4 regions of the Burkholderia sp. YHN3-13 genome follow, and region 1 is predicted to be linked to each of the others. Evidence: riboswitches for the same ligand, from Rfam matches in the RefSeq annotation. Region 1 holds a riboswitch; each other region holds the start of a gene.
The links. Region 1 has a riboswitch for cobalamin ahead of AC0KUR_RS30930 (FecCD family ABC transporter permease). Riboswitches for the same ligand answer to the same signal wherever they lie in the genome.
Positions count from the first base shown of each region.

Region 1 (7,223 bases):
TGATGTCGCGCGGCTTCAGGTCGCGCTTCACGGCCTCGACGAGCACCCGCGCCGATTCGGCGGCCGAATCGACCTTCTCCTGGTCGGGGTTCGCCATCGTCGACGAATACAGCAGCGACATGCCGAGCGCCTCGAACGACGAACTCATCGTGTTCGCGGTGTACATGCCGCCGCACGAGCCCGACGTCGGGCACGCGTTCTTCTCGACCCCTTCGAAGTCCTCCTGCGACATCCGGCCCGCGGTGAATTCGCCGACGGCCTCGAACGACGACACGATCGTCAGGTCGCGGCCCTTCCAGTTGCCCGGGCGGATCGTGCCGCCGTACACGTAGATGCCCGGCACGTTCAGGCGCGCGAGCGCGATCATGCCGCCCGGCATGTTCTTGTCGCAGCCGCCGACCACCACCACGCCGTCCATCCATTGGCCCTGCACGCAGGTCTCGATGCAGTCGGCGATCACCTCGCGCGACACGAGCGAGTACTTCATCCCCTCGGTGCCCATCGACATGCCGTCCGAAATCGTCGGCGTGCCGAAGATCTGCGGATTCGCGCCGGACGCCTTCACGGCGTCGACGGCCGCGTCCGACAGGCGCTGCAAGCCGGAATTGCATGGCGTGATCGTCGAATGGCCGTTCGCGATGCCGATCATCGGCTTGTCGAAATCGTCCTTCTGGTAGCCGAGTGCGTAATACATCGAGCGGTTCGGCGAACGGGCCACGCCTTGCGTGATGTGCTTCGAGCGACGGTTGTACGACATGGGGGGCTCCATCGTTGTGTGGGCGTCGCTCGTGAGGGCGCGCCGGTTTGGGTCAATCAAGAATGGAGTTTCCGGATTGGGATGTCCAATATATTATTTGTCGCCTATTAAGTCTTTTTGCGAATGAGTCAAGCATGGCCGATCCGACACCCGACTTGCGCCAGTGGCGTTATTTTGCGACCGTGGCCGACGAACGCCATTTCGGCCGCGCGGCCGAGCGCCTGTCGATGACGCAGCCGCCGCTGTCGCAGGCGATCCGCGCGCTCGAGGACGCGCTGGGCGTCGCGTTGTTCGTGCGCACCAAGCGTTCGGTGGCGCTGACGGCGGTCGGCGCGGCGCTGTTGCCCGACGTGCGTCGGCTGCTGGCATCGGCCGATGCGCTGCCGCCGCTCGCGCGGCGGCTCGCGCGCGGCGAGGCCGGCTCGCTGTCGCTCGCGTTCGTGTCGACCGCGGATTACGGGCTGCTGCCGTCGCTGCTGCGCGCGTTCGGCGCACGCTATCCGCAGGTGCGTCTGCAGCTCGCGGAGGCGACGAGCGACGTGCAGATCGATGAACTCGTCGCCGGGCGCATCGACGCGGGGCTCGTCATTCCACCGGTGCCGCCGCGCCACGCAGCCGGCCTGTCGTACCTGCCCGTGGTGCGCGAGCCGCTGGTGGTCGCGATGCCCGCCGCGGCATCCGATGCGGCCGAAGACGTGCCCGTGCACCTCGCCGAAGTGGCCGCGCTGCCGCTCGTGATCTTTCCGCGCCGTTTGGCGCCCGGCTTTTATGACATCATTACGGGCTGCTACGGCGCGGCGGGGGAAACCCCGCGCATCGGCCAGGAGGCGATCCAGATGCAGACGATCGTCAGCCTCGTGTCGGCCGGCATGGGCGTCGCACTGGTGCCGCAATCGCTGCGTAACCTGCGGCGCACCGGTGTGGTCTACCGGCCGCTTGCCGGGCACGCGCCGGTCGTCGAGACCGGCCTCGTGTGGCGCACGGGCGACGTGAGTCCCGTGCTGGCCGGCTTCATCGACGTCGTGCGCGCGCACGGCCCCGCCGCGTGACGTGAACGATGGCGCGCCGGTGCCGTCCAATGCGCGGTGCCGCGTAGTGCTGCGCAGCGCGACTGCCGTACCGCATTCGAAAACTTCTTCGCTAACCCATGATCATTCACCCGAATTTCGACCCCGTTGCGATCCATCTCGGGCCGCTGGCCGTGCGCTGGTATGGCCTCATGTATCTCGTCGGCTTCATCGCGGCGATCGTCGTCGGCCGGATCCGCCTGAAGCTGCCGCATGTCGCCGCGCAGGGCTGGACCGCGAAGGACATCGACGACATGATGTTCTACGGCGTGCTCGGCACCGTGCTCGGCGGCCGGCTCGGTTATGTGTTGTTCTACAAGGCCGATTTCTATTTCTCGCATCCGCTCGACGTGTTCAAGGTGTGGGAGGGCGGCATGTCGTTTCACGGCGGCTTCCTCGGCGTCACGCTCGCGATGATGCTGTTCGCGTGGCAGCGCAAGCGCCCGTGGCTGCAGGTCACCGACTTCGTCGCGCCGATGGTGCCGACGGGGCTCGCGGCCGGGCGCCTCGGCAACTTCATCAACGGCGAGCTGTGGGGCCGCGTGACCGACCCCGCCGCACCGTGGGCGATGCTGTTCCCGGGCGCGATGCGCGACGACGCGGCCTGGCTGCCGAAGCATCCGGCGCTCGTCGAGCAGTGGCATCTCGCCGACGTGTTCATGCAATACCAGATGCTGCCGCGCCATCCTTCGCAGCTCTATGAAATCGCGCTCGAAGGCATCGCGCTGTTCTTCGCGTTGTTCTTCTTCGCGCGCAAGCCGCGGCCGATGGGCGCCGTGTCCGCGCTGTTCCTGATCGGCTACGGCCTCGCCCGTTTCACGGTCGAGTTCGCGCGCGAGCCCGACGACTTCCTCGGCCTGCTTGCACTGGGTCTGTCGATGGGGCAGTGGCTGTCGCTGCCGATGATCCTCGCGGGCGTCGCGCTGATGGCCTGGGCGTATCGCCGCCGTGCGGCGAACGCCGCCGCGTAATGTGAAATCGATGCGCGCGCAACCGTCGCGCATCGGTAATCTGCAGGCGCATAAAAAACGCCGGCCCTCGGGCCGGCGTTTTTCGTTTCCGACAACGCGTGGCGCGTTACTTCATCTGCACCGAGCCGTTGACGGTAACCGACACGGTCGCCTTGCCGCCTTCGACCGCGATCGGCGCGCTCATCTTCGCGCTGTCCATCGGCGCCGCGGCCATCGCCATCATGCGCGGGTACGGCTGCACGTTGCGGCCGCTGCCGACGTTCACGTCGCGAATCGTGTAGCTGCTGTAGCCGAATGCCTTCGCGGCTTCGTCCGCGCGTGCGCGGAACGACTTGATCGCCTCGGTCGTGAGCTTCTGCTCGGCCGTGCGCTGCGCTTCAGGCGACAGCGAGAACTCGACGTTCGCGACCTGCATCAGGTTCGACAACTGGCCCGCGAGCTTCGACGCCGCGGCGAAATCGCGCGATTCGAGCGCCACCTCGGTACGGCCGCGCCACGCGGAAATCTTGCCGTCGCGATCGGTGCTCGGATACACGGAGAATGCACCCGTGTGCGCGGTGACGCCCGACACGCCCTTTGCCTGCGACAGCGCCGCGTCGGCGCGCTGGTTCAGCTGCGCCGTCAGGCTGCCCGGATCCTTGGCCTGCTGCTCGTAGAACAGCGTGATGTGGATGATGTCCTGCGGAACGTCGGCGCTGGCTTGCGACGACAGCGACAGCACGCCTGCCGGCTCGGGGAAATGCGGGTTGGCGGTTTGCGCGTGCGCGGCCGGCGACGCGAGCGTCAGCGCGACGGGAACGGCGGCGGCGAGGGCGAGCGACAGCGCGAGAGCGGATTTCTTGGTCATTGTTGGACTCCTTGTGCGAGGGCGCGCACGCGGATCACGCGTGCACGACGCGGGCGTACCGCGCGACGAAATGAACGACGGCCGGCCCGATCGGCCGACAGCGGTTGCTTAGGCTGCGCAAAAGTGCCGCGAGTTCCGTGCCGGCCGCGCGTGCTGACCAGATTTGACCTTTGGCGCGCGCCTACTTCATCAGCTTTTCGGTGATGAAGCGCCATTCGGCGCGCGTCACGGGTGTGATCGACAACCGGTTGCCCCGGGCCAGCACGCGCATGTCGGCGAGTTCGTCGTGTTCGCGCAGTGCGGCAAGCGGCACGAGCGGCGACTTCTTCACGTAGCGCACGTCGACGAGCAGCCAGCGCGGCGCTTCCTGCGTCGATTTCGGGTCGTAGTAGGGGCTTTTCGGATCGAACTGCGTGGGATCGGGGTAGGGTGTCGACGACACTTCGGCGAGGCCCGCGATGCCCGGCTCGGGGCAGCTCGAGTGATAGAACAGCACGCCGTCGCCGATCTTCATCGTGTCGCGCATGAAATTGCGCGCCTGATAATTGCGCACGCCGGTCCACGGCAGCGAGCGCTGCGGAGCGTTGGCGAGATCGTCGATGCTTGCTTCGTCCGGTTCGGACTTCATCAGCCAGTATTGCATGGATCGTGATCGACGCAGAAAGGGCTGCTACAAAAGAAAACGGCACCGGGACTCGCCCGATGCCGTTGGATAGGCCCCCGCCTTGGCCGCTAGGCCGGCATCCTGAACCTGGGGTTCAGAATTGGTCGCAGTTAGCAGCACTTCGGGTACATCAGACAGAGTGACGCGCGCGCCCGTGCTACAAATTTCCGCAACCGTGCACATGGCATTGGTTCAAGGAATATATGACCTTGGCGAACCAGGCAGGGAAGCTGACTGAACTGTGATTCGATGCGCCAATTTGACCACCGTTGACCGCCGAGATCAAGGGGAATCGACGCATCGTTTGAAACGTTACTGCGTCTCGTGCTGTGCGAGCACCGCGCCGAGCTGTTCGTTCATCTGGTGCATTGTACGACGGATTTCCTCCGCCGGAAATGCTTCACCGTGCCGCACGCTCGTTTGCAGCCGCAGCAATTCCGATGCGAGCGACAGCGCCGCCATCACCGCAATGCGATCGGTGCCGCGTACCGAACTGTTCGAGCGGATTTTCGACATTTCGGCGTCGACGCGCGCGACGGCCTCGAGCAGTGCCGCTTCGGTCTCGGCCGAACAGGCGAGCCGATAGGCCTGACCGAGAATCGAGACTTCGATCTGCTTGGTGCTCATGCATGTTCTCCGTGGCTGGCCGCGTCATCGCCATCCGGGCGTGCCTGCGCATCCAGCAGGTCGAGCTGGTTGTCGGCTTGCTCCGCGCTTTTCGAGCGCGGCAGCTTTTCGAGAATCGCGTTCAGTTTCACCTGGGCGTCGTCGATCTTTGCCGACAGCGTGTCGCGCTCGGCCGCGAGCGCATTGCGTTCGTCGCGCAGTGCCGCGAGTTCCGCGCGGACCGTGTCCGCTTCCGCGCGCAATTGCGCGACCTGCTCCTCGAGCGCGAGCCGTTCCGCGTGATAGCGCTTGTTCAGCGAAATCAGACGGCCAATATTTTGAGATAAGGTTTCGAGTTCGTTGAGCATTTGCTGCGTCCTCTAAAGACCCAGCATTTTAGCGCGGAATAACGCGCAATCCGACATCTGTAACGTTTCCAGTCGTAACACCCCGGCTTCTTGCCGCGAATCGGTGCTTCCCGTGCGTGTCCGGATGCTTCCTTGACGCTCGCGCGACCGGCTCCTAAACTGGCGCCGCCTCGGTGCTCGCGCGTGGCACGCGCGGTTAAACGGGAAGCAGGGCGTGCGCTCCGGGAGCGTGCCAACCTGCGCTGCCCCCGCAACGGTAAGCGGCCGCGTCCGTCGACGCAGGCCGGCTCGGGCGCGTTTTGCGTGCAGGTGTCGCACGCGGGCGCGGGCCACTGCGCGTGAAACGCGCGGGAAGGCGAGCCGGACCGCCGCCAGCCCGGATACCGGCCGAGACGGGAAGCCCGCACGGGTTTCATGACGCGCGGCCTGCGGGGAGGCGGGGCGCGCAACGCTTCACGGAATGTTCTTCGATGCTGACCCCAATCGTCCGCGCGGCGTCCCCGTCACGTCCGGCCGGCCACCTCGAGCGGATGCGCCGCGCATCATGCGCGCGGCCGTGCACGGCATGAGCGCCGCGCGCGCCGCCGCGATCTGGGCCGCGCTGGCCGCCGTGGTCGCGCTGCTGTTCGTCGCGTCGCTGTCGATCGGCAGCGTGCCGATGTCGCCGTGGCAGGCGCTCGCGTCGTTCGTCCCGCATGGCGGCGACGCGCTGTTCGCCGAGATCGTCCGCACGCTGCGTCTGCCGCGCGCGCTCGCCGGCTTCGCGTGCGGCGCGCTGCTCGCGCTGGCCGGCGCGCTGTTACAGGTGTTGCTGCGCAACCCGCTTGCGGAACCGTACGTGCTCGGCGTGTCCGGCGGCGCGGCCGGCTTCGCGCTCGTCGCGATGATTGCCGGCGGCGCATGGTGGCTCGTCGACGCGTCGGCATTCGCCGGTTCGCTCGTCTCGGTCGCGCTCGTGCTCGGTCTCGCGCGCCGCGCGTTGTGGCGCGGCGATTCGCGCGACGCGTCGCCGCGCCTGCTGCTCACCGGCGTCGTGATCGCGGCCGGGTGGGGCGCGCTCGTCACGCTGTTGCTGTCGCTCGCTCCCGATGCGCGGCTGCGCGGCATCATCTTCTGGCTCACGGGCGACCTGAACGGCGTGACGGCGCCCTGGTTCGCATGGGGGGCGCTGTTGCTGGCCGCATGCGTCGCGCTGCCGGCCGCGCCGCAACTGAACGTGCTGCTGCGCGGCGACGCGACCGCGCAGGCGCTCGGCGTGCCCGTCGCGCGCCTGCGCGTGCGGATCTATCTCGTCGCGTCGCTGGCGGCCGCGGCCGCGGTGACGACGGCCGGCACGATCGGCTTCGTCGGCCTCGTCGTGCCGCATGCGCTGCGGCTCGCGTTCGGCAACGACCAGCGGATGCTGCTGCCGGCCGCGATGCTCGCGGGCGGCGGCGGCGTGATGGCGGCCGACCTGCTCGCGCGCACCGCGATCGCGCCCGCGCAGTTGCCGGTCGGCGTGATGACCGCGTTGATCGGCGTGCCGGTGTTCCTGTGGATGTTGTTGAGGAGGCCGATGCGATGACGGATGCCGCACTGCACGCGGGCGGCGGCGAGCTGCGCTGCATGGCCGTCGACCTGACGCTGAAGGCCGGCGCGCGCACGTTGCTCGACGGGTTCACGCAGGCGTTTCGGCCCGGCGAGATCTGGTGCGTCGCGGGGCCGAACGGCGCCGGCAAGACGACGCTGCTCGCGACGCTCGCGGGGTTGCAGCCGCCGGCCGGCGGACAGGTCGAGATCGACGGCCGGCCGCTGGTCGCGTGGCCGCCCGGGCCCCTCGCGCAGCGTCGCGCGCTGATGCCGCAGCAGCTGCACGACGCGTTCAGCGCGACGGTGCTCGACACGGTGCTGCTTCACCGCTATCCGTATCTCGGCGGCTGGGGCTGGGAGCGCGACGGCGATCG
Region 1 covers NZ_JBVVNQ010000019.1:83,689-90,911, reverse strand. Annotated here, with positions in the region: gene ilvD (dihydroxy-acid dehydratase) at 1-757, opposite strand, end outside; gene AC0KUR_RS30965 (LysR family transcriptional regulator) at 892-1,806, shown strand; gene lgt (prolipoprotein diacylglyceryl transferase) at 1,905-2,795, shown strand; gene AC0KUR_RS30955 (SIMPL domain-containing protein) at 2,902-3,642, opposite strand; gene AC0KUR_RS30950 (EVE domain-containing protein) at 3,824-4,285, opposite strand; RNA gene ssrS (6S RNA) at 4,356-4,537, opposite strand; gene AC0KUR_RS30940 (cell division protein ZapA) at 4,619-4,933, opposite strand; gene AC0KUR_RS30935 (ATPase) at 4,930-5,280, opposite strand; cobalamin riboswitch at 5,435-5,686, shown strand; gene AC0KUR_RS30930 (FecCD family ABC transporter permease) at 5,846-6,844, shown strand; gene AC0KUR_RS30925 (ABC transporter ATP-binding protein) at 6,841-7,223, shown strand, end outside.

Region 2 (7,223 bases), on a different contig from region 1:
CACCATCCCTCCGCATTCCGCGACGATCGGCCGGCCGGCCGCCGCGTGCGTGCGAATCGTCCGCGCGGTCCCGGCATTCGCCGCGAGCGTCGCCGCATGCAGTTCCGGATAACCGCCCGGCAGGAACAGCGCGTCGCAATCGTCGGGCACCGGTTCGTCGGCGAGTGGCGAGAAGAACCGCACCGCCGCACCGAGCGCATCCAGCAGCGCGAGGTTCGCCGGATAGATGAACGAGAACGCCGCATCGCGTGCGACGGCGATCCGCTTGCCCGCAAGCGCGCGCGGCAGCGGCACCGCGGCGTCCGGTGCCGCGAACGCGACGGCCGGCGGCAATTCGGCGAGCGCCGTCCGCGCGAGCACGTCGGCCGCGCGCTCGAGCCGCGCATCGAGATCGTCGATGTCGGCCGGTTGATGCAGGCCGAGATGCCGCTCCGGCAGCGTGATGCCCGCATCGGCCGGCACGTGTCCGAGCCAGCGGAGGTCGCCGGGCAGCGCCTGTTGCAGCAGTTCCGCATGCCGCGCGGAGCCGACGCGGTTTGCCAGCACGCCGTGAAACGGCAGTGCCGGCCTGAACCGGGCGAGCCCGAACGCGATCGCCGCGAATGTCTGCGCCATCGCCTTCGCCGAAATCACCGCGACGACCGGGACGCCGAACGCGGCCGCGAGATCGGCGCTGCTCGGCGTGCCGTCGAACAGCCCCATCACGCCTTCGATCAGGATCAGATCCGCGTCGCGCGCGGCATCGGCGAGCAGCGCGCGGCAGCCGGTTTCGCCGACCATCCCGAGATCGAGCGCATGCACGGGCGCGCCGCTCGCGCGCTCGAGCAGCATCGGATCGAGAAAGTCGGGCCCGGTCTTGAACACGCGTACGCGGCGGCCCAGCCGGCGGTGCAGCCGTGCAAGACCGGCCGTCACCGACGTCTTGCCCTGGCCCGACGCGGGTGCGCTGACGAACAGCGCGGGGCAGGCCGGCACGCTCAGAACTCCACGCCGCGCTGCGCCTTCACGCCTTGCTCCTTGTACGGGTGCTTGACGAGCCGCATTTCGGTGACGAGATCGGCCGCGTCGATCAGCGCATCGGGCGCGTGCCGCCCCGTCACGACGACGTGCACCGAAGCGGGACGTGCGGCGAGCGTCGCGAGCACTTCGTCGAGCGGCAGGTATTCATACTTCAGCACGGTGTTCAGCTCGTCGAGGATCACCATCCGGTAGTCGCCGCTCTCGATCATCCGGCGCGCCTCGTCCCAGCCCTTGCGCGCGGTCGCGATATCGGCGTCGCGGTTCTGCGTGTTCCACGTATAGCCGTCGCCCATCGTCACGAAATCGCACTCCGCGACCGCGCCGAGAAAGTCGCGCTCGGACGTATGCAGCGCGCCCTTGATGAACTGCACGACACCGAGCCGCATGCCGTGGCCGAGCACGCGCACGGCCATGCCGAACGCGGCCGTGCTCTTGCCCTTGCCGTTGCCGGTATTGACGATCAGCAGGCCCTTTTCCAGGGTGGCGGCGGCCTGCTTCTTCTCGTGGCCGGCGCGGCGGCGTTCGGTCATCCGCTGATGGGATTCGGCATCGGTCTTCATCGGAAATCGTCCTGTCGAAAGCGAAACAAAGGGTTCAGAGCGGGCCGGCGAGGGCAACCGTCACGCCGTCCCGGATGGATTTGGGGCCCAGCAGCCGGCCATGCGGCGCCGCGAGCTGCGCGCAGGGTTCGGCCACGCCCGCCACCCCGAAGCGCGCCAGCGCGGCGTCCGACGGGCCGCTCGCGGCCAGTTCGGGACGGCTCGCCAGCTGCGCCGCGTCGAACGCGACGAGCGGCCAGCCGCGGCGCGCGCACAGCACGCGCAGCGCCCGCGCACACGCCTTGTCGGCGAGCGTCGCGACGAGCGCCGGTTCGGCGGCCGGGTAACGCGCCAGCGCCGCCCGGATCGCGGCATCGAGCTGCGCGGCCGTGACGCCCGCGCGAAAACCGATGCCGAGCGCGACGCGCATCATGCGCGGCCGCCGAGCGCCGCACGCACGGCCGGGTCGTCGGCAAGCGCCGCGACGCGGCCGATCACGACGATGGCCGGTGAACCGATGCCGGTTGCGCCGACGCGTTCGACGAGCGTGTCGAGCGTCGCGAGGACCTGCCGCTGCTCGGGGCGGGTCGCATGCTCGATCGCCGCGCACGGCGTATCGCCGGGCAGGCCGCCGCCGCGCAGCGCGGCGGTGATCGCGTCGAGCCGGCGGATGCCCATGTAGATCACGATCGTCATGCGCGTGGCCGCCAGCGCGCGCCAGTCGGGCTCGTCGGCGCCCGCGCCGTGGCCCGTGACGAAGATCACGCCCTGTGCGGCGCCGCGCTGCGTGACCGGGATGCCGAGCGCGGCCGGCGCGGCAATGCCTGCGGTGATGCCGTTCACGATCTCGACCGCAAAACCCGCCGCGCCCAGCGCGGCCAGTTCCTCGCCGCCGCGGCCGAACACGAACGGATCGCCGCCCTTGAGCCGCGCGACGCTGCGGCCCGCCCGCAAGTGCGCGAGCATCGCGGCGACGATCGCTTCCTGCGGCGTCGACGCATGGCCGCCGCGCTTGCCGACGTGCTCGACCTGCGCGTCGGCGCGTGCATGGCGCAGCACGTCGGGATTCACGAGATCGTCGACGAGCAGCACGTCGGCCGCGCCGATCGCACGCACGGCCTTGAGCGTCAGCAGGTCGGCGTCGCCGGGGCCGGCGCCGATGAGCCACGCGCGGCTCATCGCACGCGGCACGGCACGCACCGTGTCGAAACAGTGGAAAGGAACAGGCGGGCGGCACATCGGCGGCCGGCGGGCAGGCAGTGCATGACGGATCGGACGAAGCCCGCGCGGACGCGGGCGGAATGCGCACCCCATCCGTCCCCCGCGGATCGGGCGTTCGGCGAGCATCGGGCTCGCCCCTTGCGTCGGCCGGTATCCGGGCTGGCCGCTTGCCAGGCCGCAGCCTTCCCGCCCGCTGAAGGGCAGTGGCATCGCGGGCGGCCTGGGCGCGTGCGCGGGGAGCGCGTCGCGCGGGCGGCGTACCGTTGCGGGGACAGCACAGGCCGGGCGGTCGTCCGCCTCCTGTTTCCCGTTTAACTGCATGCGCGGAATGCGCATGCGAGCACCGAACGCGGCGCATACGATAGCACAGCGGTTCGCCCGCGCGAACCGGCCACGGCCGGCCTCCGGCACGGTGCGCCGGCGGTGCGCAACGCAGTCCGGCGCCCCGTGCCGCCTTGACGCTCCCGGCCCCGCCGCCTACACTCGCACGCGTTTTGGTGCTCGCGCGTGCCGCTCCGGCGCGCGCAGTTAAACGGGAAACAGGGAGCCTGCCTGCACCGCAGTCGAGCCAACCTGTGCTGCCCTCGCAACGGTAAGCGAACGTGTCGCGCGCGAGCGCGATGCAGCGCCGCTTCGCCGCCTGCCGCGAGCAGGCGGACGACCGCCACTGGATGCCGCGCGCATCCGGGAAGGCGAAGCGGCGTGTTCGCCAGCCCGGATACCGGCCTAAACGTTGGGGTTCAGCGCCGCGGGGAGGCGGCGCATCGTCCACGGCCGCAGCAGGCCCGACGCCCGGGGTGTTCCGCTTCCTCCGCCGATCTGCCCCCCGCGCGAACGCGCCGGGCCGGGACGGCGAACGGCAGGCGGCGCGGGCAGGGCCGGCGGCAGCCGTGTTGGCATTCACGATGTCGACCGTTCGCAAGGAAGCACCATGTCCGATTCGTTGTTCCGCCCGTCGCGCGGTTGTTCGCGCGGATCGCGCGGCGGTCTGCCTGCGCGTCGCCCGATGAATGGCCTCGCCGCCGCCAACGCGACGATCCCGTCCTGATTCCCTCTTCGACACCGGACCTACCATGACCCTACGCAAGCTTCCCGTCACGATCGTCACGGGCTTTCTCGGCAGCGGCAAGACGACGCTGATGCGCCACATCCTGCAGCACGCCGCGGGCCGCCGCATCGCGGTGATCGTCAACGAATTCGGCGAGCTCGGCATCGACGGCGAGATCCTCAAGGGCTGCGGCATCGGCTGCGAGGACGCCGACGGCGCGCAGGGCGAAGCGTCGGGCCAGCTGTACGAACTCGCGAACGGCTGCCTGTGCTGCACCGTGCAGGAAGAGTTCTACCCGGTGATGGAGGCGCTCGTCGAACGGCGCGCGGACATCGACCACGTGCTGATCGAGACATCGGGCCTCGCGCTGCCGAAGCCGCTCGTGCAGGCGTTCAACTGGCCGACGATCCGCAACAGCTTCACGGTCGACGCGGTCGTGACCGTGGTCGACGGGCCGGCCGCCGCGAGCGGCCAGTTCGCGGAAAACCCGCAGGCCGTCGACGCGCAGCGCCGCGCCGATCCGAATCTCGACCACGAATCGCCGCTGCACGAACTGTTCGCCGATCAGCTGTCGTCGGCCGATCTGGTGATCGTGAACAAGGCCGATCTGGTCGGCGACGCGGAATTCGCCCGGATCGAAACCGCGATCCGCGACGAGATCCCGCCGCAGGTGAAGATCGTTCGCGCGACGCGCGGCGAGCTCGATCTCGCGATGCTGCTCGGCCTCGAATCGGCATCGGAAGAAACGATCCACCTGCGTCACGATCATCACGGCTCGGCCGACGACGGTGATCACGATCACCATCACGACGATTTCGACTCGGTGGTCGTGTCCGGCGACGCCGGCACGCGCGAGGCGACGATCGCCGCGCTGCAGCGCGTGGTCGAAGCGCACACGATCTACCGCGCGAAAGGGTTCGCCGCGCTGCCCGGCGCGCCGATGCGGCTCGTGATCCAGGGCGTCGGCCGCCGCTTCGACAGCTATTTCGACCGACGCTGGCAGGACGGCGAAACGCGCGCGAGCCGCTTCGTGCTGATCGGCGAGGATCTCGACGCGGCCGCGCTGCAACGCGCGTTCGACGCCGCGTGCGCGGCCGAGCCGCAACAGGCGTAACGCACGATGCATCTGCTGCGCACCACGCCGGGCGGCTTCGTCGACGATACGCAGGGCGTCGTCCGGATCGACCAGCAGCCGGCCGACATCGTGATCCTGAGTTCGGCCGACACGACGCTGTCGCTGCTCGCGAGTGTCGTGCCGCGGTTGCCGGCCGGGTTCCCGAGCGTGCGGCTCGCGAACGTCACGTTCCTGCGGCAGCCGGCGTCCGTCGATTTCTACGTCGATGACGTGCTGCGTCATGCGAAGACGGTCGTGATCGATCATCTCGGCGGCGAAGCGTACTGGCCGTACGGGATCGAGCAGGCCGTGTCGCTCGCGTCGAAGCGCGGGCAGCAGCTCGCGATGTTCTCGGGCGACCTGCAGGAAGATCCGAACCTCGTCGCGAAGAGCACCGTCACGCCGGCGCTGTGCCGGCTGTGGTGGCGCTATCTGCGCGAGGGCGGCGTGCACAATGCCGACGCGCTGCTGCGCAGCATCGCGTTCCATACGCTCGGTTTCGGCGCCGAACCCGAGCCGCCGCGCCCGCTGCCGGCCGCCGCGCTGTATCACCCGGCGCGCGACCGCGCGAGCGTCGACGACTGGCGGCCGCGCTGGACGCCCGGCGCGCCCGTCGTCGCGATCCTGTTCTATCGCGCGCACTGGCAGGCCGCGAACACGGCCGTGTTCGACGCGCTGGCCGACGCACTGATCGCCGAGGGGCTGAATCCGTTGCCGATCGCGGTGACGTCGCTGAAGGATGCGGTGAGCCGCGAAGTCATCACGCAACTTTGCGACACGCACGGCGTCGCGCTCGTATTGAACACGACCGCGTTCGCGGCCGGCGCGATCGACAGCCCCGAACACGACGTGCTCGCCGGCGACGCACCGGTGCTGCAGGTGATCCTGTCCGGCGGCAACCGCGACGCGTGGGTGGCCGACAACCAGGGCCTGCATGCGCGCGACATCGCGATGCATATCGCGCTGCCCGAAGTCGACGGGCGCATCGTCACGCGTGCGGTGAGCTTCAAGGGGCTCGCGTATCGCTGCCCGCATACCGAGGTCGACGTCGTGCGCTATCAGCCGGACGCCGAGCGGATCGCGTTCGTCGCGGCGCTCGCGCGCGGCTGGTGCCGGCTGCGCACGCTCGACAACGCCGACAAGCGCATTGCGCTGATTCTCGCGAACTACCCGCAAAGCGAAGGGCGGATCGGCAACGGCGTGGGGCTCGACACGCCGGCATCCGCGCTGCGCGTGCTCGCGGCGCTGCGCGACGCGGGCTACACGCTGGCCGACCTGCCGCCCGATGGAGACGCGCTGATCGCGCGCCTCACCGAAGGCGTGACCAACGACGCGGCCGTGCATGCATTGCGACCCGCGTTCCAGAGCTTCCCGCTGGCCGACTACATCGCGCGCTTCGCGCGGCTGCCGGCCGCCGTGCGCGACGCGCTGAACCAGCGCTGGGGGCCGCCCGAAGCCGACCCGACGCTGCGCCATGGACGTTTCACGATCGCCGGCTGGCGCGCCGGCAACGTGTTCGTCGGCATCCAGCCGTCGCGTTCGCGCGGCGAGAACGACTACGCGAGCTATCACGATGCGGATCTCGTGCCGCCGCACGCGTATCTCGCGTTCTATTTCTGGCTGCGCGATGCGTATCGCATCGACGCGGTCATCCACCTCGGCAAGCACGGCAACCTCGAATGGCTGCCGGGCAAGAGCGTCGCGTTGTCCGACGCGTGCTGGCCCGACCTGACGCTCGGGCCGTTGCCGCATCTCTATCCGTTCATCGTCAACGATCCGGGCGAGGGCAGCCAGGCGAAGCGCCGCGCGCAGGCCGTGATTATCGATCACTTGATGCCGCCGCTCACGCGCGCGGAAAACTACGGACCGCTGCAGGATCTCGAGCGGCAGGTCGACGAATACTACGAAGCGCTGATGGTCGACGCGCGGCGCGCGAAGCTGCTGCGCAAGACGATCCTCGCGACGATCGCCGAGCATCGCCTGCACGACGAGCTGAGCGTGTCGCCGCCGCGCGATGCGGGCGACGAGGATGCGCTGCTCACGCGCGTCGACGCGTGGCTGTGCGAACTGAAGGAAGCGCAGATTCGCGACGGGCTGCACGTGTTCGGCGCATCGCCGGCCGCTCGCCAGCGCCGCGACACGCTGCTCGCGCTCGCGCGTTTTCCGGTCGGCGATGGCAAGGGCGCGCGGGCGGGGCTGATCGGCGCGCTGGCGCGCGATCTCGCGCTCGGCGACGACTTCGATCCGCTGTCGGCGGACTGGGCCGCGCCGTGGGTCGGCC
Region 2 covers NZ_JBVVNQ010000008.1:72,179-79,401, reverse strand. Annotated here, with positions in the region: gene AC0KUR_RS19460 (cobyrinate a,c-diamide synthase) at 1-975, opposite strand, end outside; gene cobO (cob(I)yrinic acid a,c-diamide adenosyltransferase) at 978-1,580, opposite strand; gene AC0KUR_RS19450 (cobalamin biosynthesis protein) at 1,615-1,992, opposite strand; gene cobA (uroporphyrinogen-III C-methyltransferase) at 1,989-2,798, opposite strand; cobalamin riboswitch at 2,909-3,144, opposite strand; cobalamin riboswitch at 3,259-3,524, shown strand; gene cobW (cobalamin biosynthesis protein CobW) at 3,854-4,942, shown strand; gene cobN (cobaltochelatase subunit CobN) at 4,949-7,223, shown strand, end outside.
Region 2: it holds a riboswitch for cobalamin, as region 1 does, so the genes downstream of both, cobW (cobalamin biosynthesis protein CobW) here and AC0KUR_RS30930 (FecCD family ABC transporter permease) in region 1, are expected to answer to the same signal.

Region 3 (7,223 bases), on a different contig from region 1:
CGGTGTGTTCGTCGGCTCCGCCGCGTGGTGGCTGTGCCTGAGCAGCGCGACCGCCGCGCTGCGCACGAAGCTGTCGCTCGCGTTCATGCACGGGCTGTCGCGCGTATCGGCGGCCGTCATCGCGGTATTCGGCGCGGTCCAACTGGTCGCAGGCGCGCGCGCGATGATCTAGGCGTCGTTCGACCGGATGGCGTCGATCGTCGTCCGGATATGGGCGAGCAGTTCGAGCATCACCGTTTTCCGAAAGTACTGGTTCATGCGCGTGCTGACGGCGACATCGGCCGGCAACGCGTCGATCGCACGCTGGACCGACAACAGATCGTCGGCGAGCCGAGCCGGCGCATCGGGCGGCCACCGGTCGAGCGCCGTGGCGATTTCGTCCGGCCAGAAACCGAACGCGTCGATGCCGCAGCATCCGGCGACGCAGTTCGTCTCCAGCGCATCGAGCAACGGCATGACCGCGGTCAGATACGGGTCGATTTCGACCACGCGCCCCTGGCCGCCCGCCAGATCGCCGACTTCGATCCAGCGATCCTTGCCGATGCTGATGTCGTCCTTGTGCGGTTTTCCGTTCATCGCCGGCTCAATTCAGGGCCCGGAAATGGGCATGCATGAAGCGTGCGATCTCCCGGGTGAGTTCGATATCCTCCGGCGCGCCCATGAACCCGCCGTGCGGCATGCCTTCGAACACATGCAGTTCGGTCGGCACTTGCGCGCGCCGCAACGCGCGGTGCAGGCGAACCGCGTTCGACAGGAACAGGTCGCGCGTACCGCTCTGGATGAACGTCGGCGGGAAGCCGGCCGAGAAATCGCCGAACAGCGGCGACAGATACGGATGCGCGAGATCGGCGCCGTTCGCGTAGAGCAGGTTGTTCGGCATCAGCGACGCCGGCAGCACGACGTCGACGAGCCGGTTGGTCTCGAAGCTGTCGCCGGATTCGGTCAGATCGGCTTCCGGCGACAGCAGGACGAGCGCGGCCGGCAGCGGCAAGCCTTCGTCGCGGGCACGCAGCACCATCGCGGCCGCGAGATTGCCGCCGGCCGAGCGGCCGCCGATGACGATGTTTTCCGGCGCGTGGCGCGCCAGCACGAACGCATAGGCCGCGATGCAATCGTCGAGCGCGGCCGGATACGGATGTTCGGGCGGCATGCGGTAATCGACGCCGTAGCAGCGAACGCCCAGGCGGTCGGCATGCATCTGCGCGCCGGCGCGGCATGCGGCGGCGCCGCCGACGATCAGCGCGCCGCCGTGCAGGTCGATGTACGCGCATTCGTCGGAAGCGGCCGCTTCGGGCGTCGCGACGTGCAGGTCCGCATCGCCGGCCCGGATCGTCTCGACGCTCGAACGCAGATGGCCAGCCAGTTGCCCGACCGCGGCCGTGTAATGCGCGTCGGCGGCCGCCTTCACGCGCATCCACGCGTCGACATCGTCCGGCGCGGGCATCACGTGCAGCGCATTCAGCGGCACGCCGTCGTCGCCGACCAGGCGTTGCAACGCGGCTCGCGCTTCGTCGCTGATCGAGGTGGGGAAGGGCACGACGCGGCTCGGCAGCACGACGCCATCGGGTTTGTCGTTCATCGCTTGAATTCCATCAGGCCCGTCATGCGGCTGAAGGCCAGTGGCGCAGCATCACGTCGAGCGCATCGAGGCTGCGCGACCACGATGCGTCGGAATCCGGTGTGCCGTGCGAGAAACCGCCGGCGCCTTCGAGCGTCACGTAGCCCATGAAGAAGCCGCCGAGCAGGCGGATCGCATGGGCCAGCTCGGCTTCCGGCAGGTCGTAGCTGCGCAGCACGGCCGAGGTCATCCTGACGAGCCGCCCGCCCGCGCTTTCGGCGGCGCGCTCGGGGCTCACCGGATGGCGCGCGGCCGCAAAGCGACCGGGGTGTGCGCGCGCATAGTCGCGATAGACGTTCGCGAGCGCGGTCAGCGCATCCTTGCCGGTGCGGCCGGCCAGCGCATCGGCGGCGCGATCGGCCAGCTCCTGCAGCGCGAACAGCGCGATCCGGCTCTTGAGATCGTCGAAACTCGGGACATGGGAATACAGGCTGGCCAGCTTGACGCCGAAATGCCGCGCGAGCGCCGCGCCGGTGAGCGGCTCGAAGCCGGTTTCGTCGGCGAGCCGTGCGCCGGCTTCGACGAGTTTGTCTACGGTAATGCCGGCACGCGTCATGACGAATACTATGGAAATTAGTCAAAAAACTAATTCTATTAGTTTTTGCCGCGAAGTCAATTTCCCGTACGCCGCCGGCCACGCCGATCCGCCCCGGCGCCCGCGACGCAGGCGCCGGGGCGACCGGTCGTCAGAACGTGTAGGTGACCTTGCCGAACGCGGTGCGGCCGAGCGTGTTGTAGCCGTACGCGGTCATGTATTGCCGGTCGAACAGGTTCGACAGCGACGCCGACACCGTCAGGTGCGAATTGATCCGGTACGACGCGCGCAGGCTCACCGTCAGGTACGACGGCAGATACGTCGTGTTGGCCGGATCGTCGAACGTCGTGCCGCCGTAGAGCAGCGATGCGCCCGTGCTCAGCGCGTGGAGCTTCAGTTCGTCCCACGTGTGGTCGACGCTGAGGCTGACCGTCTGGCGCGGCCGGCGGTTGAGCCAGGTCTGGTTGGTCTCGTCCTGCGGATTCAGGAGGCCGACGGCCAGACTCACCGGCGTCGAGCGGCCGATCGTCCCCTTGTACGACAGGTCGATGCCGCGGATGTGCGAGCGGCCGATGTTCATCGGCGAGAACGTTGCCGGGTTGTACGCGATCAGGTTGTTGACGTGCGTGTCGTAGACCGCCGCCGAGAACGTGCCGTACGACGTGTTCGCGTCGAGCGCGGCCTCGACCGACGTGCTGCGTTCCGGGCTGAGGTTCGGATTGCCGTAGCCGGGGTAGTACAGGTCGTTGAAACTCGGCAGGCGGAATGCGTTGCCGTACGACACGCGCGCGGTGTAGACCGGCGTGATCGCCCACGACAGCGCGGCGTTGCCGGTGTTCACGCCTTGCCCGGCGATGATCTCGCGACGCCCCGCGAGGAACAGCGTCACGCTGCCGAGCGTGGCCGACTGATGCAGCGAAAACGCCGAGTCGTTGCGCGTCGGTATGCCGCCGGGCGCGTCGATCGGCAGGAATGCCTGTTCGCGCGTGAAATCGTAGGCGAGCTTCGTTTCGCCCGACAGCGGCAGGCCGAACAGGCGGAACCCGTGCGCCTGATGGGTCAGCGACGTCGACGTGCTGATGCGCTGCGAATTGATCTGGTCGGTCGCGAGGGCCGGGTTGTCCGCGTAGATGAACTGGCGGTCGTTCGCATAACCGAACGACTGGTCGAACTGCGTATCGGGCGTGATGTCGAGATGAAATGCGATGCCGGTCGTCAGCTGGTGATCGAGCTCGCGATTCGCATAGCCGCTGTTGTCGTAGGACAGGTCGGAGCGGTGATACAGCGCGAACGTCGAGATCGACCAGTTGTCGCGCGCATAGCCGAGCCGCGCATCGAGATCCTGCGCGTGATACGGATTGCGGCCGGCTTCGTGACCGTAGAAGAAGGGCCGCGTCGCATCGATGCCGGCCGTGTTGTAGTCGTGCAGCCCCAGCGAGTAGGTGACACCGCCGAGCGCGGCCAGCGGCCCTGTCGACGGCAGGGTGCCCGACGTGCGGAACTGCGTGTCGAACGTCTTGTTCGATCCGCCGCCGAACGACACGGTGGTCTGGTTCGGCCGGTTGGCGGCGCGGCGCGTGAAGAGCTGCACGACGCCGCCCATCGCGTTGCTGCCGAACGATGCGGCGGCCGGGCCCGAAATCACTTCCACGCGTTCGAACGCGTCGGTCGGCAGGTCGGCCCACGGCGCGATGCCGGTGGTCGGCGAGCCGATCCGGATCCCGTCGATGAACACGGCGACCTGGCTGGCCGACGAGCCGCGGATGCTGACCGACGCGGACGAGCCGGGGCCGCCGCTCTGCGAGACGGTCACGCCCGGCAGCGTCGCGAGCGCCTGCGTGATGCTCGGGTCGGTCGACGACAGCCGGTCGAGATCTTCTCGCGTAAGCACCTGCGTCGACGCATAGCGCCGGTCGAACGATTCGGGCAGGTGCCGCGTGTCGGTCACGCTGATCGTCGGCAGATCGGCGCCTTCCGCGGGCTGGGCGGGCGGCTGGAGCGCGGTATCGCCGGCGGCATGGGCGAGCGGGGTGAGCAGCGCGGTGGCGGCGGATGTGGCGAGCAGGTAACGAAGGTTCATCAGACAGCGAGAGAAAGCGTGTGGCGCGTAGGGCGGTCGCGAGCGAAGGGCGGGCAGGTTGCGCATGCCGACGGCGTGTCGACGCGACGCTTCCGGCAGGGAAGCGGATTCGGGAACGAAGGACATCTGACGGATCCTGAGGTCGGGTCGTCCATGCAACGGGCGACCGCCAACGGCGGCGCTTGCGCATCGGGACACCCCGCCCGGTGCGGCTGCTGGACCTCGGGTCGATGGCAGGTCTCCTGGCTCGCGGGTCGTCATCCGTGCGGACCTTCCCGGTTTCCCAGTGGCGCGCAGTGGCACGGATTCGCCGCTCACAGTTGCGGGGGCAGCCGCAGATTCGAGTCGTTGCCCGTCCTGCGTTCCCTTTTGATCCCATCGCTGGGAACCATCAGCGCGCAAGGGTAATGGCGTGCGCTCCCGCACGTCAATTGCCGCGCCGCGCGAGGGTGCGAAAAAACGTCATTCTCCGGCAAGCGCTTTCCGAATCCTTTCGCTTGTGTGTTGGTGTCGCGTTTCTCGTCTGATGAATCGGGAGGAGCAAGCGGCATGCGAGCCGCGTCGTATCGAACGCGAAACCGTAGGTTGTCCGGTCGACGTCAGCCGGCGCGTTGAGCAGCCCGGGCAGCGGCACAGCGTTGTCGCGGCGCGGATCGCCGAGCCGCATGCCGGTCGGTCGCCGCGGTTGCACGATCGGCCAGCCGAACAGCTGCAGATCGCGGAACAGCCCGCACCGACGACATCCTCGCCGCACGCGATCCGTCGCTGCCGGCGTTCTGATTGCCGGCGGGGCCGGGCGCGGCAGCGGCGCCCGGCGCGCGCCGTTACATGTGCGTGCCGGCGTGCGCGCGGCCGCCCGGGTCGCCGCCCCGATCGGGCGGCGTATTGTTCTGATCGATCTTCGCGAGCACGAAGCCGGCGTGCGGCAACGCGCCGGGCGAGCGGTGCATCGCCTGCGCGACGACGTCGTGCGGCGATGCGGCGGGGAAACCGGATGACGTCGCGCCCGGTTGGGCGAACGCCGGAAGGGAGGCGACCGCCAGGGCGGCGGCGACGATCGCGTGCGTGTTCATGGTGGCTCCTTCACGACTGACTGCGCGACTGACTGCGGGCAACGTCATCAGTCTAGGGCGCGAAACTTAACGCGTCGTGAAGGTGCCATGGCGCACGGATGACAGGATGTTCATGTGCGCCGCGACGCTCAGGCCGGCGTCGACACCAGTGCGCAGAAGTTCTCGAGATCGACGTTGCCGCCGCTGATCACGACGCCCACGCGCTTGCCCTGCAGCGCGTCCTTCATCCGTCGCGCGGCGGCGAACGCCAGGCAGCCGGTCGGCTCGACGACAATCTTCATACGGGTGGCGAAGAAGCGCATGCAGTCGATCAGCTCCGCGTCGGTCGCGGTCAGGATGTCGTCGACGTCGCGGCGGAGGATCGGGAACGTCAGGTTGCCGAGGTATTGCGTCTGCGCGCCGTCGGCGATCGTGCGCGGCGTGTCGATCCGCACGATCGCGCCGGACCGGAACGATTGCTGGCCGTCGTTGCCGGCTTCGGGTTCCACACCGTACAACTTCGCGTGCGGCGACAGCGCGCGGGTCGACAGCGCGGTGCCCGACAGCAGCCCGCCGCCGCCGAGCGGCGCGAACACCGCGTCGAGCGGGCCGACTTCGTCGAACAGTTCCTTGGCCGCCGTGCCCTGGCCGGCGATCACGTCCGGATGGTCGTAGGGCGGCACCAGCGTGAGCCCGTGCCGTTCGGCAAGATCGCGCCCGATCTGCTCGCGGTCCTCGGTGTAGCGATCGTAGGTCACGACGTTGCCGCCATAGCCGCGCGTCGCGGCCATCTTCGCGGCCGGCGCATCCTGCGGCATCACGATCGTCGCGGGAATACCGAGGATGCGCGCCGACAGCGCGATCGCCTGGGCATGGTTGCCGGACGAGAACGCGACGACGCCGTGGTGGCGCTGTTCGGCGTTGAAACGCGACAACGCATTGAACGCGCCGCGGAACTTGAAGGCGCCCATGCGCTGCAGGTTCTCGCACTTGAAGAACACCTGCGCGCCGAGCGCTTCGTCGATCGTTCGCGACGTCATCACCGGCGTGCGGTGCGCATGGCCTTCGAGCCGGGCCGCGGCCGCGGCGACGTCGTCGTACGTGGGGAGGGTCGGAGAGTTCATGGTTGCTCGAGAGTCGGAAAGGTCAGTCAACTGGAAAGCAGGGCCCCGCGTCACTTCGCGTCGTTGTAGACGGTCGCGCGCGAGACGCCGAGATGCTGCGACACGATCTCCATCGCGCGGCGCACCTCGAGGAAGCCGTCGGCCTTCAGCGTCTGCAGCAGCTCGCGGCGCTGGTCGGTCTTCAACTCGCGCGGCGTCGTCGCGAGGCGCGTCGCGAACGCGTCGATGCGCTGCCGGATCGCGTCCGCCCCGGCCGGATCGAGCGTGTCGACAACGGCCTCGCCGTCCGTGCGGCAGAACTGGTTCAGCATGCCCTGGAAGCCGCGGAACAGCGTGACATCCGCATTCAGGCACAGCGCGGCCACGTAGCGCCCGGTCGAATCCTTGATGCCGATCGACGTGCTTTTCGCGGTGCGGCCGTCCGCGAAGCGGTTCGGGTAGTTCGCGAGCACCTGCGGGAAATCGTCGTCGGCGATGCGGGCGAGGCCGAGTTCGGTCGCGGGATCGCCGACCGCGCGCCCGGACAGGTTGTTGTGGATCGCGAGGATCGCGTGTTCCGGCGTGCGCAGGTCGTGCACGACGACCTCGGTGAACGGCGCGAACATCTCGCCGAGCCCTTCGGCGATGCGCTGCACCTGTTCGATCAGCGACGCCTGTTCGGACGACGGTGGCGTGCGGCGCGTGCTCATGCGTTTTCCCGGGGCGACGGGGCGTCGGCCGTTTCCGGCCGCGTGATGTCGGCCAGCAGCGGCCGGGCGATCCGCACGTAGTCGGCCGAGTCGAGCACGACCGAGCGGTCGAGGCGGCCCGCGTT
Region 3 covers NZ_JBVVNQ010000005.1:99,876-107,098, reverse strand. Annotated here, with positions in the region: gene AC0KUR_RS14480 (LysE family translocator) at 1-172, shown strand, start outside; gene AC0KUR_RS14475 (DUF6331 family protein) at 169-576, opposite strand; gene AC0KUR_RS14470 (alpha/beta hydrolase) at 584-1,579, opposite strand; gene AC0KUR_RS14465 (TetR/AcrR family transcriptional regulator) at 1,602-2,174, opposite strand; gene AC0KUR_RS14460 (TonB-dependent receptor domain-containing protein) at 2,305-4,233, opposite strand; cobalamin riboswitch at 4,449-4,641, opposite strand; gene AC0KUR_RS14455 (hypothetical protein) at 5,058-5,306, opposite strand; gene AC0KUR_RS14450 (threo-3-hydroxy-L-aspartate ammonia-lyase) at 5,435-6,409, opposite strand; gene AC0KUR_RS14445 (helix-turn-helix transcriptional regulator) at 6,460-7,098, opposite strand; gene AC0KUR_RS14440 (YbaK/prolyl-tRNA synthetase associated domain-containing protein) at 7,095-7,223, opposite strand, start outside.
Region 3: it holds a riboswitch for cobalamin, as region 1 does, so the genes downstream of both, AC0KUR_RS14460 (TonB-dependent receptor domain-containing protein) here and AC0KUR_RS30930 (FecCD family ABC transporter permease) in region 1, are expected to answer to the same signal.

Region 4 (7,223 bases), on a different contig from region 1:
CCGACGCGCGCACCGTCACGCTGCCGCGGTAACCGCGATCAGCGATACCAGCGCGGCGTATAGACCCATTCGCGCGCGTTGCCGATCGCGAAGCGCCGCGTCGTCGACGAGCCGACGATCACCATCGTCCGCATGTCGACCTGGTCGCCGCGCAGCGCGCCGAGCGTCGTCGTCGCGAGCGTCGCGCCCGGCCGGCCGATGTCGCGGCCGAGTACGACCACCGTATCGGCGGCGCGATGCGCACGCACGAGGTCGAGCGCGAGGTCGAGCTGCCACGGCCGCGCACGCGAGATCGGGTTGTAGAACGCCATCACGAGGTCGGCTTGCGCCGCATGCCGCAGGCGCGTCTCGATCACGTCCCACGGCTTCAGGTTGTCCGACAGCGAAATCGCGCAGAAGTCGTGACCGAGCGGCGCGCCGGCCTGCGCGGCCGTCGCGAGCGACGCCGAGATGCCGGGCTCCACGCGCAGGTCGACCGCGGCCCATTGCGGGTCGCGCGTGTCGTCGAGCGCTTCGAGCACGGCCGCGGCCATCGCGAACACGCCGGGGTCGCCCGACGACACGACCGCGACGCGCCTGCCTTCGGCCGCGAGTTCGAACGCATGGCGCGCGCGCTGCATTTCCTCGCGATTGTCGGTGCCGTGCACGCGCTGGTCGCCGCGGAACGGGCCGGCCATGTTCACGTAGGTCGTGTAGCCGAGGATGTCGGTCGCTTCGGCGAGCGCGGCGCGAGCGGCCGGCGTGAGCCACGCGGCGCCGCCCGGGCCAAGGCCGAGCACCGTCAGGCGGCCGCGCGCGCGGCCGAGCGTGGCGGGATCGACCGGATGCGACGCGACCGCGCACGCGAGACCGTTCGATACCGGACGCAGCGTATGCGCGACACGCAACGTGCGGCCGAGCAGCGCGGCTGCATCGGCGGGCGCGCTGCCGTCGGCATCGGCGAAACGCAGCGGCACGTCGAGTGCCCGCGCGGCTTCCTCCAGCGCGGGTTCGCCGATCGACGACGCCGGCGCGACGAGGGCCGCGAGTGCCAGCCGCGCGAGACCTTGTGCGTCGAGCATGGCGGCGATGCGTGTGGCAAGCGCCTCGTGCGCGTGCATGGCATCGCCTGCGATGCCGACCACCACGCTGCGAGGATGGATCACGAGTTCGTCGTGCGTGCCGCGCCATGCGTCGGGCGTCACGCGAATCGCATGCTTGGCCGCGTCGTCGCGCGGCAGCGCGGCATCGTCGAGCCACGCCGCCGCGCCGTCGACACGCGTCGATGCGCCCGCGAGCAGGTCGGACACGAAGCGCTTGCCCTGCGCGAGATCGGCGAGCGCATACCCGTCGGGCGGATTGAGCACGCATGCGCCGAAACGCAGTTCGCCGCTGGTCGTGATCGCCGGCGCGACGCCCACGCATGCGGCGATTTCGCGCGCGATCACGTTGACGCCCGTCAGCCCGCCGAGCAGCGGCACGACGGCCGACCCGTCTTCCGCAACCGCGAGCACGGGCGGCTCGACGCCCTTGTCCGCGAGCGCGGGGGCGAGGCAGCGGATCACGATGCCGGCCGCGCACAGCGCGACGATCGGCAGGCCGCGTGCGTAGAGTTCGCGCAGGTGCGCACCGAGTTCGTCGAACCGCACGTCGGCATCGACGCGCGACGCGAGGCCATGCACGCTAGCGCCCGGATAGCGCGCCTGGATGCGTCGCGCGGTGTCGAGCGCGCCGGCACCGAGGATCACGATCGCCGGCGGGGTCGTCATCCTTGCCATTTTTCCCCCGGCACGACGAGCAGCGAGAAATACGGCGACGCCATCGGATCGACTGCGTCGAGCGGCACGATGCGCTGGTTCGCCATCGTCGCGCGCTCGACGTACAGCGCGCGCTTCGCGAGCCCGAGTTCGTCGAGCACGCGCCGCACCTTGTCGAAATTGCGACCGAGCTTCATCACGACGGCCGCGTCGGCGCGCGCGAGCCGCTCGCGCAGTTCATGCTCGGGCAGCACGCCGGACAGCACCGACAGGCTCTGGTTGCGATAGACGAGCGGCTGGCCGAGCACGGCCGTGCCGCCGAGCATCGCGCAGACGCCCGGGATCACCTCGGTGTCGTAGCGCGGCGCGAGGCGGTCGTGCAGGTACATGTACGAGCCGTAGAAGAACGGGTCGCCTTCGCAGATCACCGCGACGTCGCGTCCCGCGTCGAGATGGGCGGCGACGATCTCGGCGGCCGTGTCGTAGAAGTCGGCGATCACGGTCTCGTAGCAGAGCGGCGGCGGCAGCACTTCGGTCGTCACCGGATAGACGAGCGGCAGTTGCGTCTGCCCGTCGAGCAGGTGGGCTTCGACGATGCCGTACGCATTGCCCTTCTTGCCCTTCGCGACGAAATACGCGACCACGGGCGCCGCCTGCAGCACGCGCAGCGCCTTGATCGTCATCAGTTCGGGATCGCCGGGGCCGACACCGACCCCGAACAGCCGGCCGCGCATGGTCGTCATTCGACCTCCGTCGCCAGTGCGTTGACCGCGGCGGCGGCCATCGCGCTGCCGCCGCGCCGGCCGAGCAGCGCGACGTACGGCACGCCGCGGCTGTCGGCATCGAGCATCGCCTTCGATTCGGCCGCGCCGATGAAACCGACCGGAAAACCGAGGATCAACGCGGGACGCGGCGCGCCGGCGTCGATCATGTCGAGCAGGTGGAACAGCGCGGTCGGCGCATTGCCGATCACGACGACGCTGCCCGCGAGATGCGGACGCCACAGTTCGAGCGCCGCCGCCGAGCGCGTGTTGCCGAGATGGCGCGCGAGATCGGGCACCTCCGGCTCGCCGAGCGTGCAGATCACGCGGTTGTCGGCCGGCAGCCGCGCGCGCGTGATGCCTTCGGCGACCATCCGCGCGTCGCACAGGATCGGCGCGCCGGCCGCGAGCGCGGTGCGGCCGGCCGTGCCGGCGCCAGCCGAAAAGCGCAGGTCGTAGACGACGTCGACCATCCCGCACGCATGGATCACGCGCACCGCGAGTTTCTCGAGGTCGGGCGGAACGCGCGACAGGTCGGCCTCGGCGCGGATCGTCGCGAACGACTGGCGGTAGATTTCCTGCCCGTCGCGAATGTAGTCAAGCATCGGTGGTGTCCTGGCTGTGCCGCGCGTCCGTCAAACGGGCCGCGGCCTGGTCAATCGTCAGATGGCGCGCGAGCGGGGCGCCAAGGCCCGCGGCCGCGTCGCGCCGGTAAAGGTCGTAGTGCGCGGGCGCCACCGCGACGAGCGTGTGCGCCGCGGGATGCGGCAGCGCGCAGTGGCGCTCGCAGCCGGTCAGGTGCACGTCGACCGGATGGCCGATGCGCGCGGCGAGGGCGAGCGCGTCGTGTTTCGTGTCGGCCCGCGCTTTCGCGCAGCCCGTGCTGCCGGTGCAGGCGACGAGGGTCGCCAGCGGGTCGGACGATGCGCAGACGAGGCCGAGCGACGCCAGTGCCGCCAACGTGGCCGGGGCGCGTTCGTTCGGCACGCCGTGGAGAAACACGCCTTGCCACGGCGTCATCGACAACGTGCCGTCGCCGTCGGCTTCGGCCAGCGCGGCGAGCCGTTCCAGTTGTGTCGCGTCGAGCCGCCCGAGCACGCATTGCGCGCCGACGCTGCAGCATGCCGCATCGCGCGACGCGCGCATGCCGAAACGCAGCGCCGGGTCGGTGCGCGTGCGCCGCCAGCCGGCGAGCGCGGGATCGGCCGTGAGCGGGAAGGGCAGGTAGTGCTGCGCGCGTGCGAGCAACGCGCATTCGCCGGCGGTCGCGAGCACGGCGCGCATCCGCGTGACGTCGGCCGGCGCGAGATCGAGGAACGCGAGCAGCAGTGCGCGAACCAGTGCGACGGCCTGATCGGGCGACACGTCGACCGATGCGGGCCGGTCGTCCCGCGCGGCCGGCGGGCAGCCGGCCAGCCCGGCCGCGACGCGTACCGCGCCGTCCGCGCGGCGCCAGGCGGCCAGCCAGATGTCGTGCGGGTGATCGAGCGCCGCAACCGCTTCGCCGCCGTCGAGCTGGATCGAGAATTTCGGCGACAGCTCGCCGCGGCGCGGCTCGCCGGCCAGCATGTCGAGCAGCGGCATCGCGAGCGCGCGGCTGTCGACGAGCGCGGCGGGATCGTGCCCGGCGAGCGGGCTGAGCAGGAGGTTGCGGACGTCGTCGCTCGCGGCGAGCGCGGCCGTCTCGTCGACCGCGCCTGCGGCTGCGTCGACGCGCGGGCCGAGCCCCGCCTCGAGCAATGCGCGCGTCAGCGCATCGGCGGCGCTGTCGCGAATGCCGCGCAGCTGGAGATTCGCGCGATTGGTCGCGTCGATCGCGCCGGAGCCGTACGCGCGGGCGGCGGCGGCAATCGCACGCGCCTGGCGCGCATCGAGCCGGCCGCCCGGCAGCTTGACCCGGCACAGCCCGCCATCGGCGGCCGCGACCACGCGCACGAGCCCCGGGCAGGCCGACGGGCGCACGACGGGCGACGCAGGAATCGAATCGGGGGCGGAACTCAACGGGATACCGGGACAGTGTCGCGCCGCGGCCAACGCATCGGTACACCCCGCCCGACGCCGACTGGCACGCACGCACTTTCTGGCCGGCAGGTCTCCTGGCTGACAGGTCGGCGCCGGCTCCCGGCCTTCCCGGTGAAACCAGTGGCATGAGGGGGAGATCGGCTCGCTGTCTACAGTTGCGGGGGCAGCCACAGCGGCGCGCGGCGCGCCCTGTGTTCCCTCTTCGGCCCCGAAGGGCACCGGCGAACGAACGGCCGTAGGATACCCGATTTCGGCACCGGCCCGACATCGGCCATGTGCGTCGCAACCGTGTCGCAGCATGGCTGCGACGACCTGCGCGCGGCAGCGCGGATGGTACGATTGGCGGCTCGGCACTGGATCGGCGACACGCCGGTGTCCGCGACGATGAAACTGGGCGGGGCCAGCTGTTCGCCATGCGGATCGCGCGGGCCTGGCCGACACCGCTGGCGCGTCCCGCGCCGGGCAGTCGGCGCCGACGGCAATCGCCGGATCGACGCGCGGCGGCGCAACGGCCGCGCATCGCAACACACTGGATGAAATCGAACGATGGGGAAGGGTGCATGACGGCGTGGCTGACGGTAGTGGGCATCGGCGACGACGGTTACGCGGGGCTCGGGCGCAATGCGCGACGCGCGCTGCTCGGCGCGACGCGCGTGGTCGGCGCGAAGCGGCATCTCGACATGCTGCCCGCGCGGTTGCCGGCCGCGCGCGAAGCGTGGCCGTCGCCGTTCGATCTCGCGGGCGTGCTCGCGCGGCGCGGCTCGCCCGTCTGCGTGCTCGCGAGCGGTGACCCGATGCTGTTCGGCGTCGGCGCGACGCTCGCGCGCCAGCTTTCTCCCGACGAATGGCGCGTGCTGCCCGCGCCGTCGTCGCTGTCCCTCGCGGCCGCACGCCTCGGCTGGGCGCTGCAGGACGTCGGCGCGGTGTCGCTCGTCGGCCGTCCGCTCGCGACGCTCGCGCGTCATCTGCTGCCGGGCCGGCGCCTGTTCGTGCTGAGCGCCGACGGCCGCACGCCGGCCGCCGTCGCGGCCGAACTCGCCGCACGCGGCTTCGGGCCGACGCGCATCAGCGTGTTCGAACATCTGGGCGGCCCGCTCGAACGGCGCGTCGACGGCCTCGCGCAGGACTGGAAAGTCACCGAAACGGCCGCGCTCAATCTCGTCGCGCTCGACTGCCGGGCCGGCCCCGACGCGCCGCGCCGCGCGCTCACGCCGGGCCTGCCCGACGATGCATACCGCCACGACGGCCAGCTCACCAAGCGCGACTTGCGCGCGATGACGCTCGGGCGCCTCGCGCCCGCACCCGGCGAGCTGCTGTGGGACGTCGGCGCGGGCAGTGGCTCGATCGGCATCGAATGGATGCGTGCGCATCCATCCTGCCAGGCGATCGCGGTCGAGGCGCATGCGGAACGGCAGCGCTTCATCGAACACAACCGCGACGCACTCGGCGTGCCGGGCCTGCAGCTCGTCGCGGGCCGCGCGCCCGACGCGCTGGCAGGACTCGCCACGCCCGACGCGATCTTCATCGGCGGCGGTGCGACGGCGCCCGGCGTGCTCGACGCGTGCTGGGCCGCGCTGAAACCCGGCGGCCGGCTCGTCGCGAATGCGGTCACGCTGCAGGGCGAGATGGCGCTCGCCGCGTGGCGCGACGCGCACGGCGGCACGCTCACGCGCGTGTCGCTCGCGCATGCGGAACCGCTCGGCCGCTTCGACACGTGGCGCCAGCCGCTGCCCGTCACGCTGTACGACGTGCGCAAGCCCGACGCGGCCGACAGGGTCGAGGCGGCCGATGCGATCGACATAGCCGGCGCATCGAACCCGGCGAACGCAACGGACGCGTGATGCGCGACGAAACCCCCGAACAGCCCGCGCCGCTGCGGTTCGGCTACACGACCGGCAGCTGCGCGACCGCGACGTCGCTCGCGGCCGCGCGGCTGCTGCTCGCGGGCCGGGCGGACGACGCGGTCGAGATCGTGCTGCCGAAAGGGCAGCGCGTGATGATGCGGCTCGAGTTCTGCCGCCTCACGGCCGACGGCGCGGAAGCCGGCACGATCAAGGATGCCGGCGACGATCCGGACGTCACGCACGGCGCGCTGATCTTCGCGCGTGTCGCGCTCGCGGCCGCGGCCGGCGTGCGCTTTCACGCGGGGCCGGGCGTCGGCACGGTCACGCGCGCGGGGCTGACGCTGCCGGTCGGCGAACCGGCGATCAACCCGGTGCCGCGCCAGATGATGACGACGCATCTGGAGGCCCTCGCAGCCGAGCACGGCTACGCAGGCGGCTTCGACGTGACGATCGGCGTCGAGGGCGGCGAGGCGCTCGCGCTGAAGACGATGAACCCGCGCCTCGGCATCGTCGGCGGGCTGTCGATCCTCGGCACGACGGGCATCGTGCGGCCGTTCTCGTGTTCGGCCTATATCGCATCGATCCACCAGGGGATCGATGTCGCGCGCGCCAACGGCATCGCGCATATCGCCGCGTGCACGGGCAACGCGAGCGAGGACGCGATGCGCGCACACTACGGCCTGCCCGACATGGCGCTGATCGAGATGGGCGATTTCGCGGGCGCGGTGCTCAAGCACCTGCGCCGCGCACCGGTCGCGCGGTTGTCGATGTGCGGCGGATTCGGCAAGCTCAGCAAGCTCGCGGCGGGCCATCTCGACCTGCACAGCCGCCATTCGAGCATCGACCTGCCGCTGCTCGCG
Region 4 covers NZ_JBVVNQ010000008.1:50,546-57,768, reverse strand. Annotated here, with positions in the region: gene AC0KUR_RS19365 (MFS transporter) at 1-32, shown strand, start outside; gene cobJ (precorrin-3B C(17)-methyltransferase) at 39-1,748, opposite strand; gene AC0KUR_RS19355 (precorrin-2 C(20)-methyltransferase) at 1,745-2,479, opposite strand; gene AC0KUR_RS19350 (precorrin-8X methylmutase) at 2,476-3,102, opposite strand; gene cobG (precorrin-3B synthase) at 3,095-4,459, opposite strand; cobalamin riboswitch at 4,567-4,757, opposite strand; gene cbiE (precorrin-6y C5,15-methyltransferase (decarboxylating) subunit CbiE) at 5,080-6,360, shown strand; gene AC0KUR_RS19335 (cobalt-precorrin-5B (C(1))-methyltransferase) at 6,360-7,223, shown strand, end outside.
Region 4: it holds a riboswitch for cobalamin, as region 1 does, so the genes downstream of both, cobG (precorrin-3B synthase) here and AC0KUR_RS30930 (FecCD family ABC transporter permease) in region 1, are expected to answer to the same signal.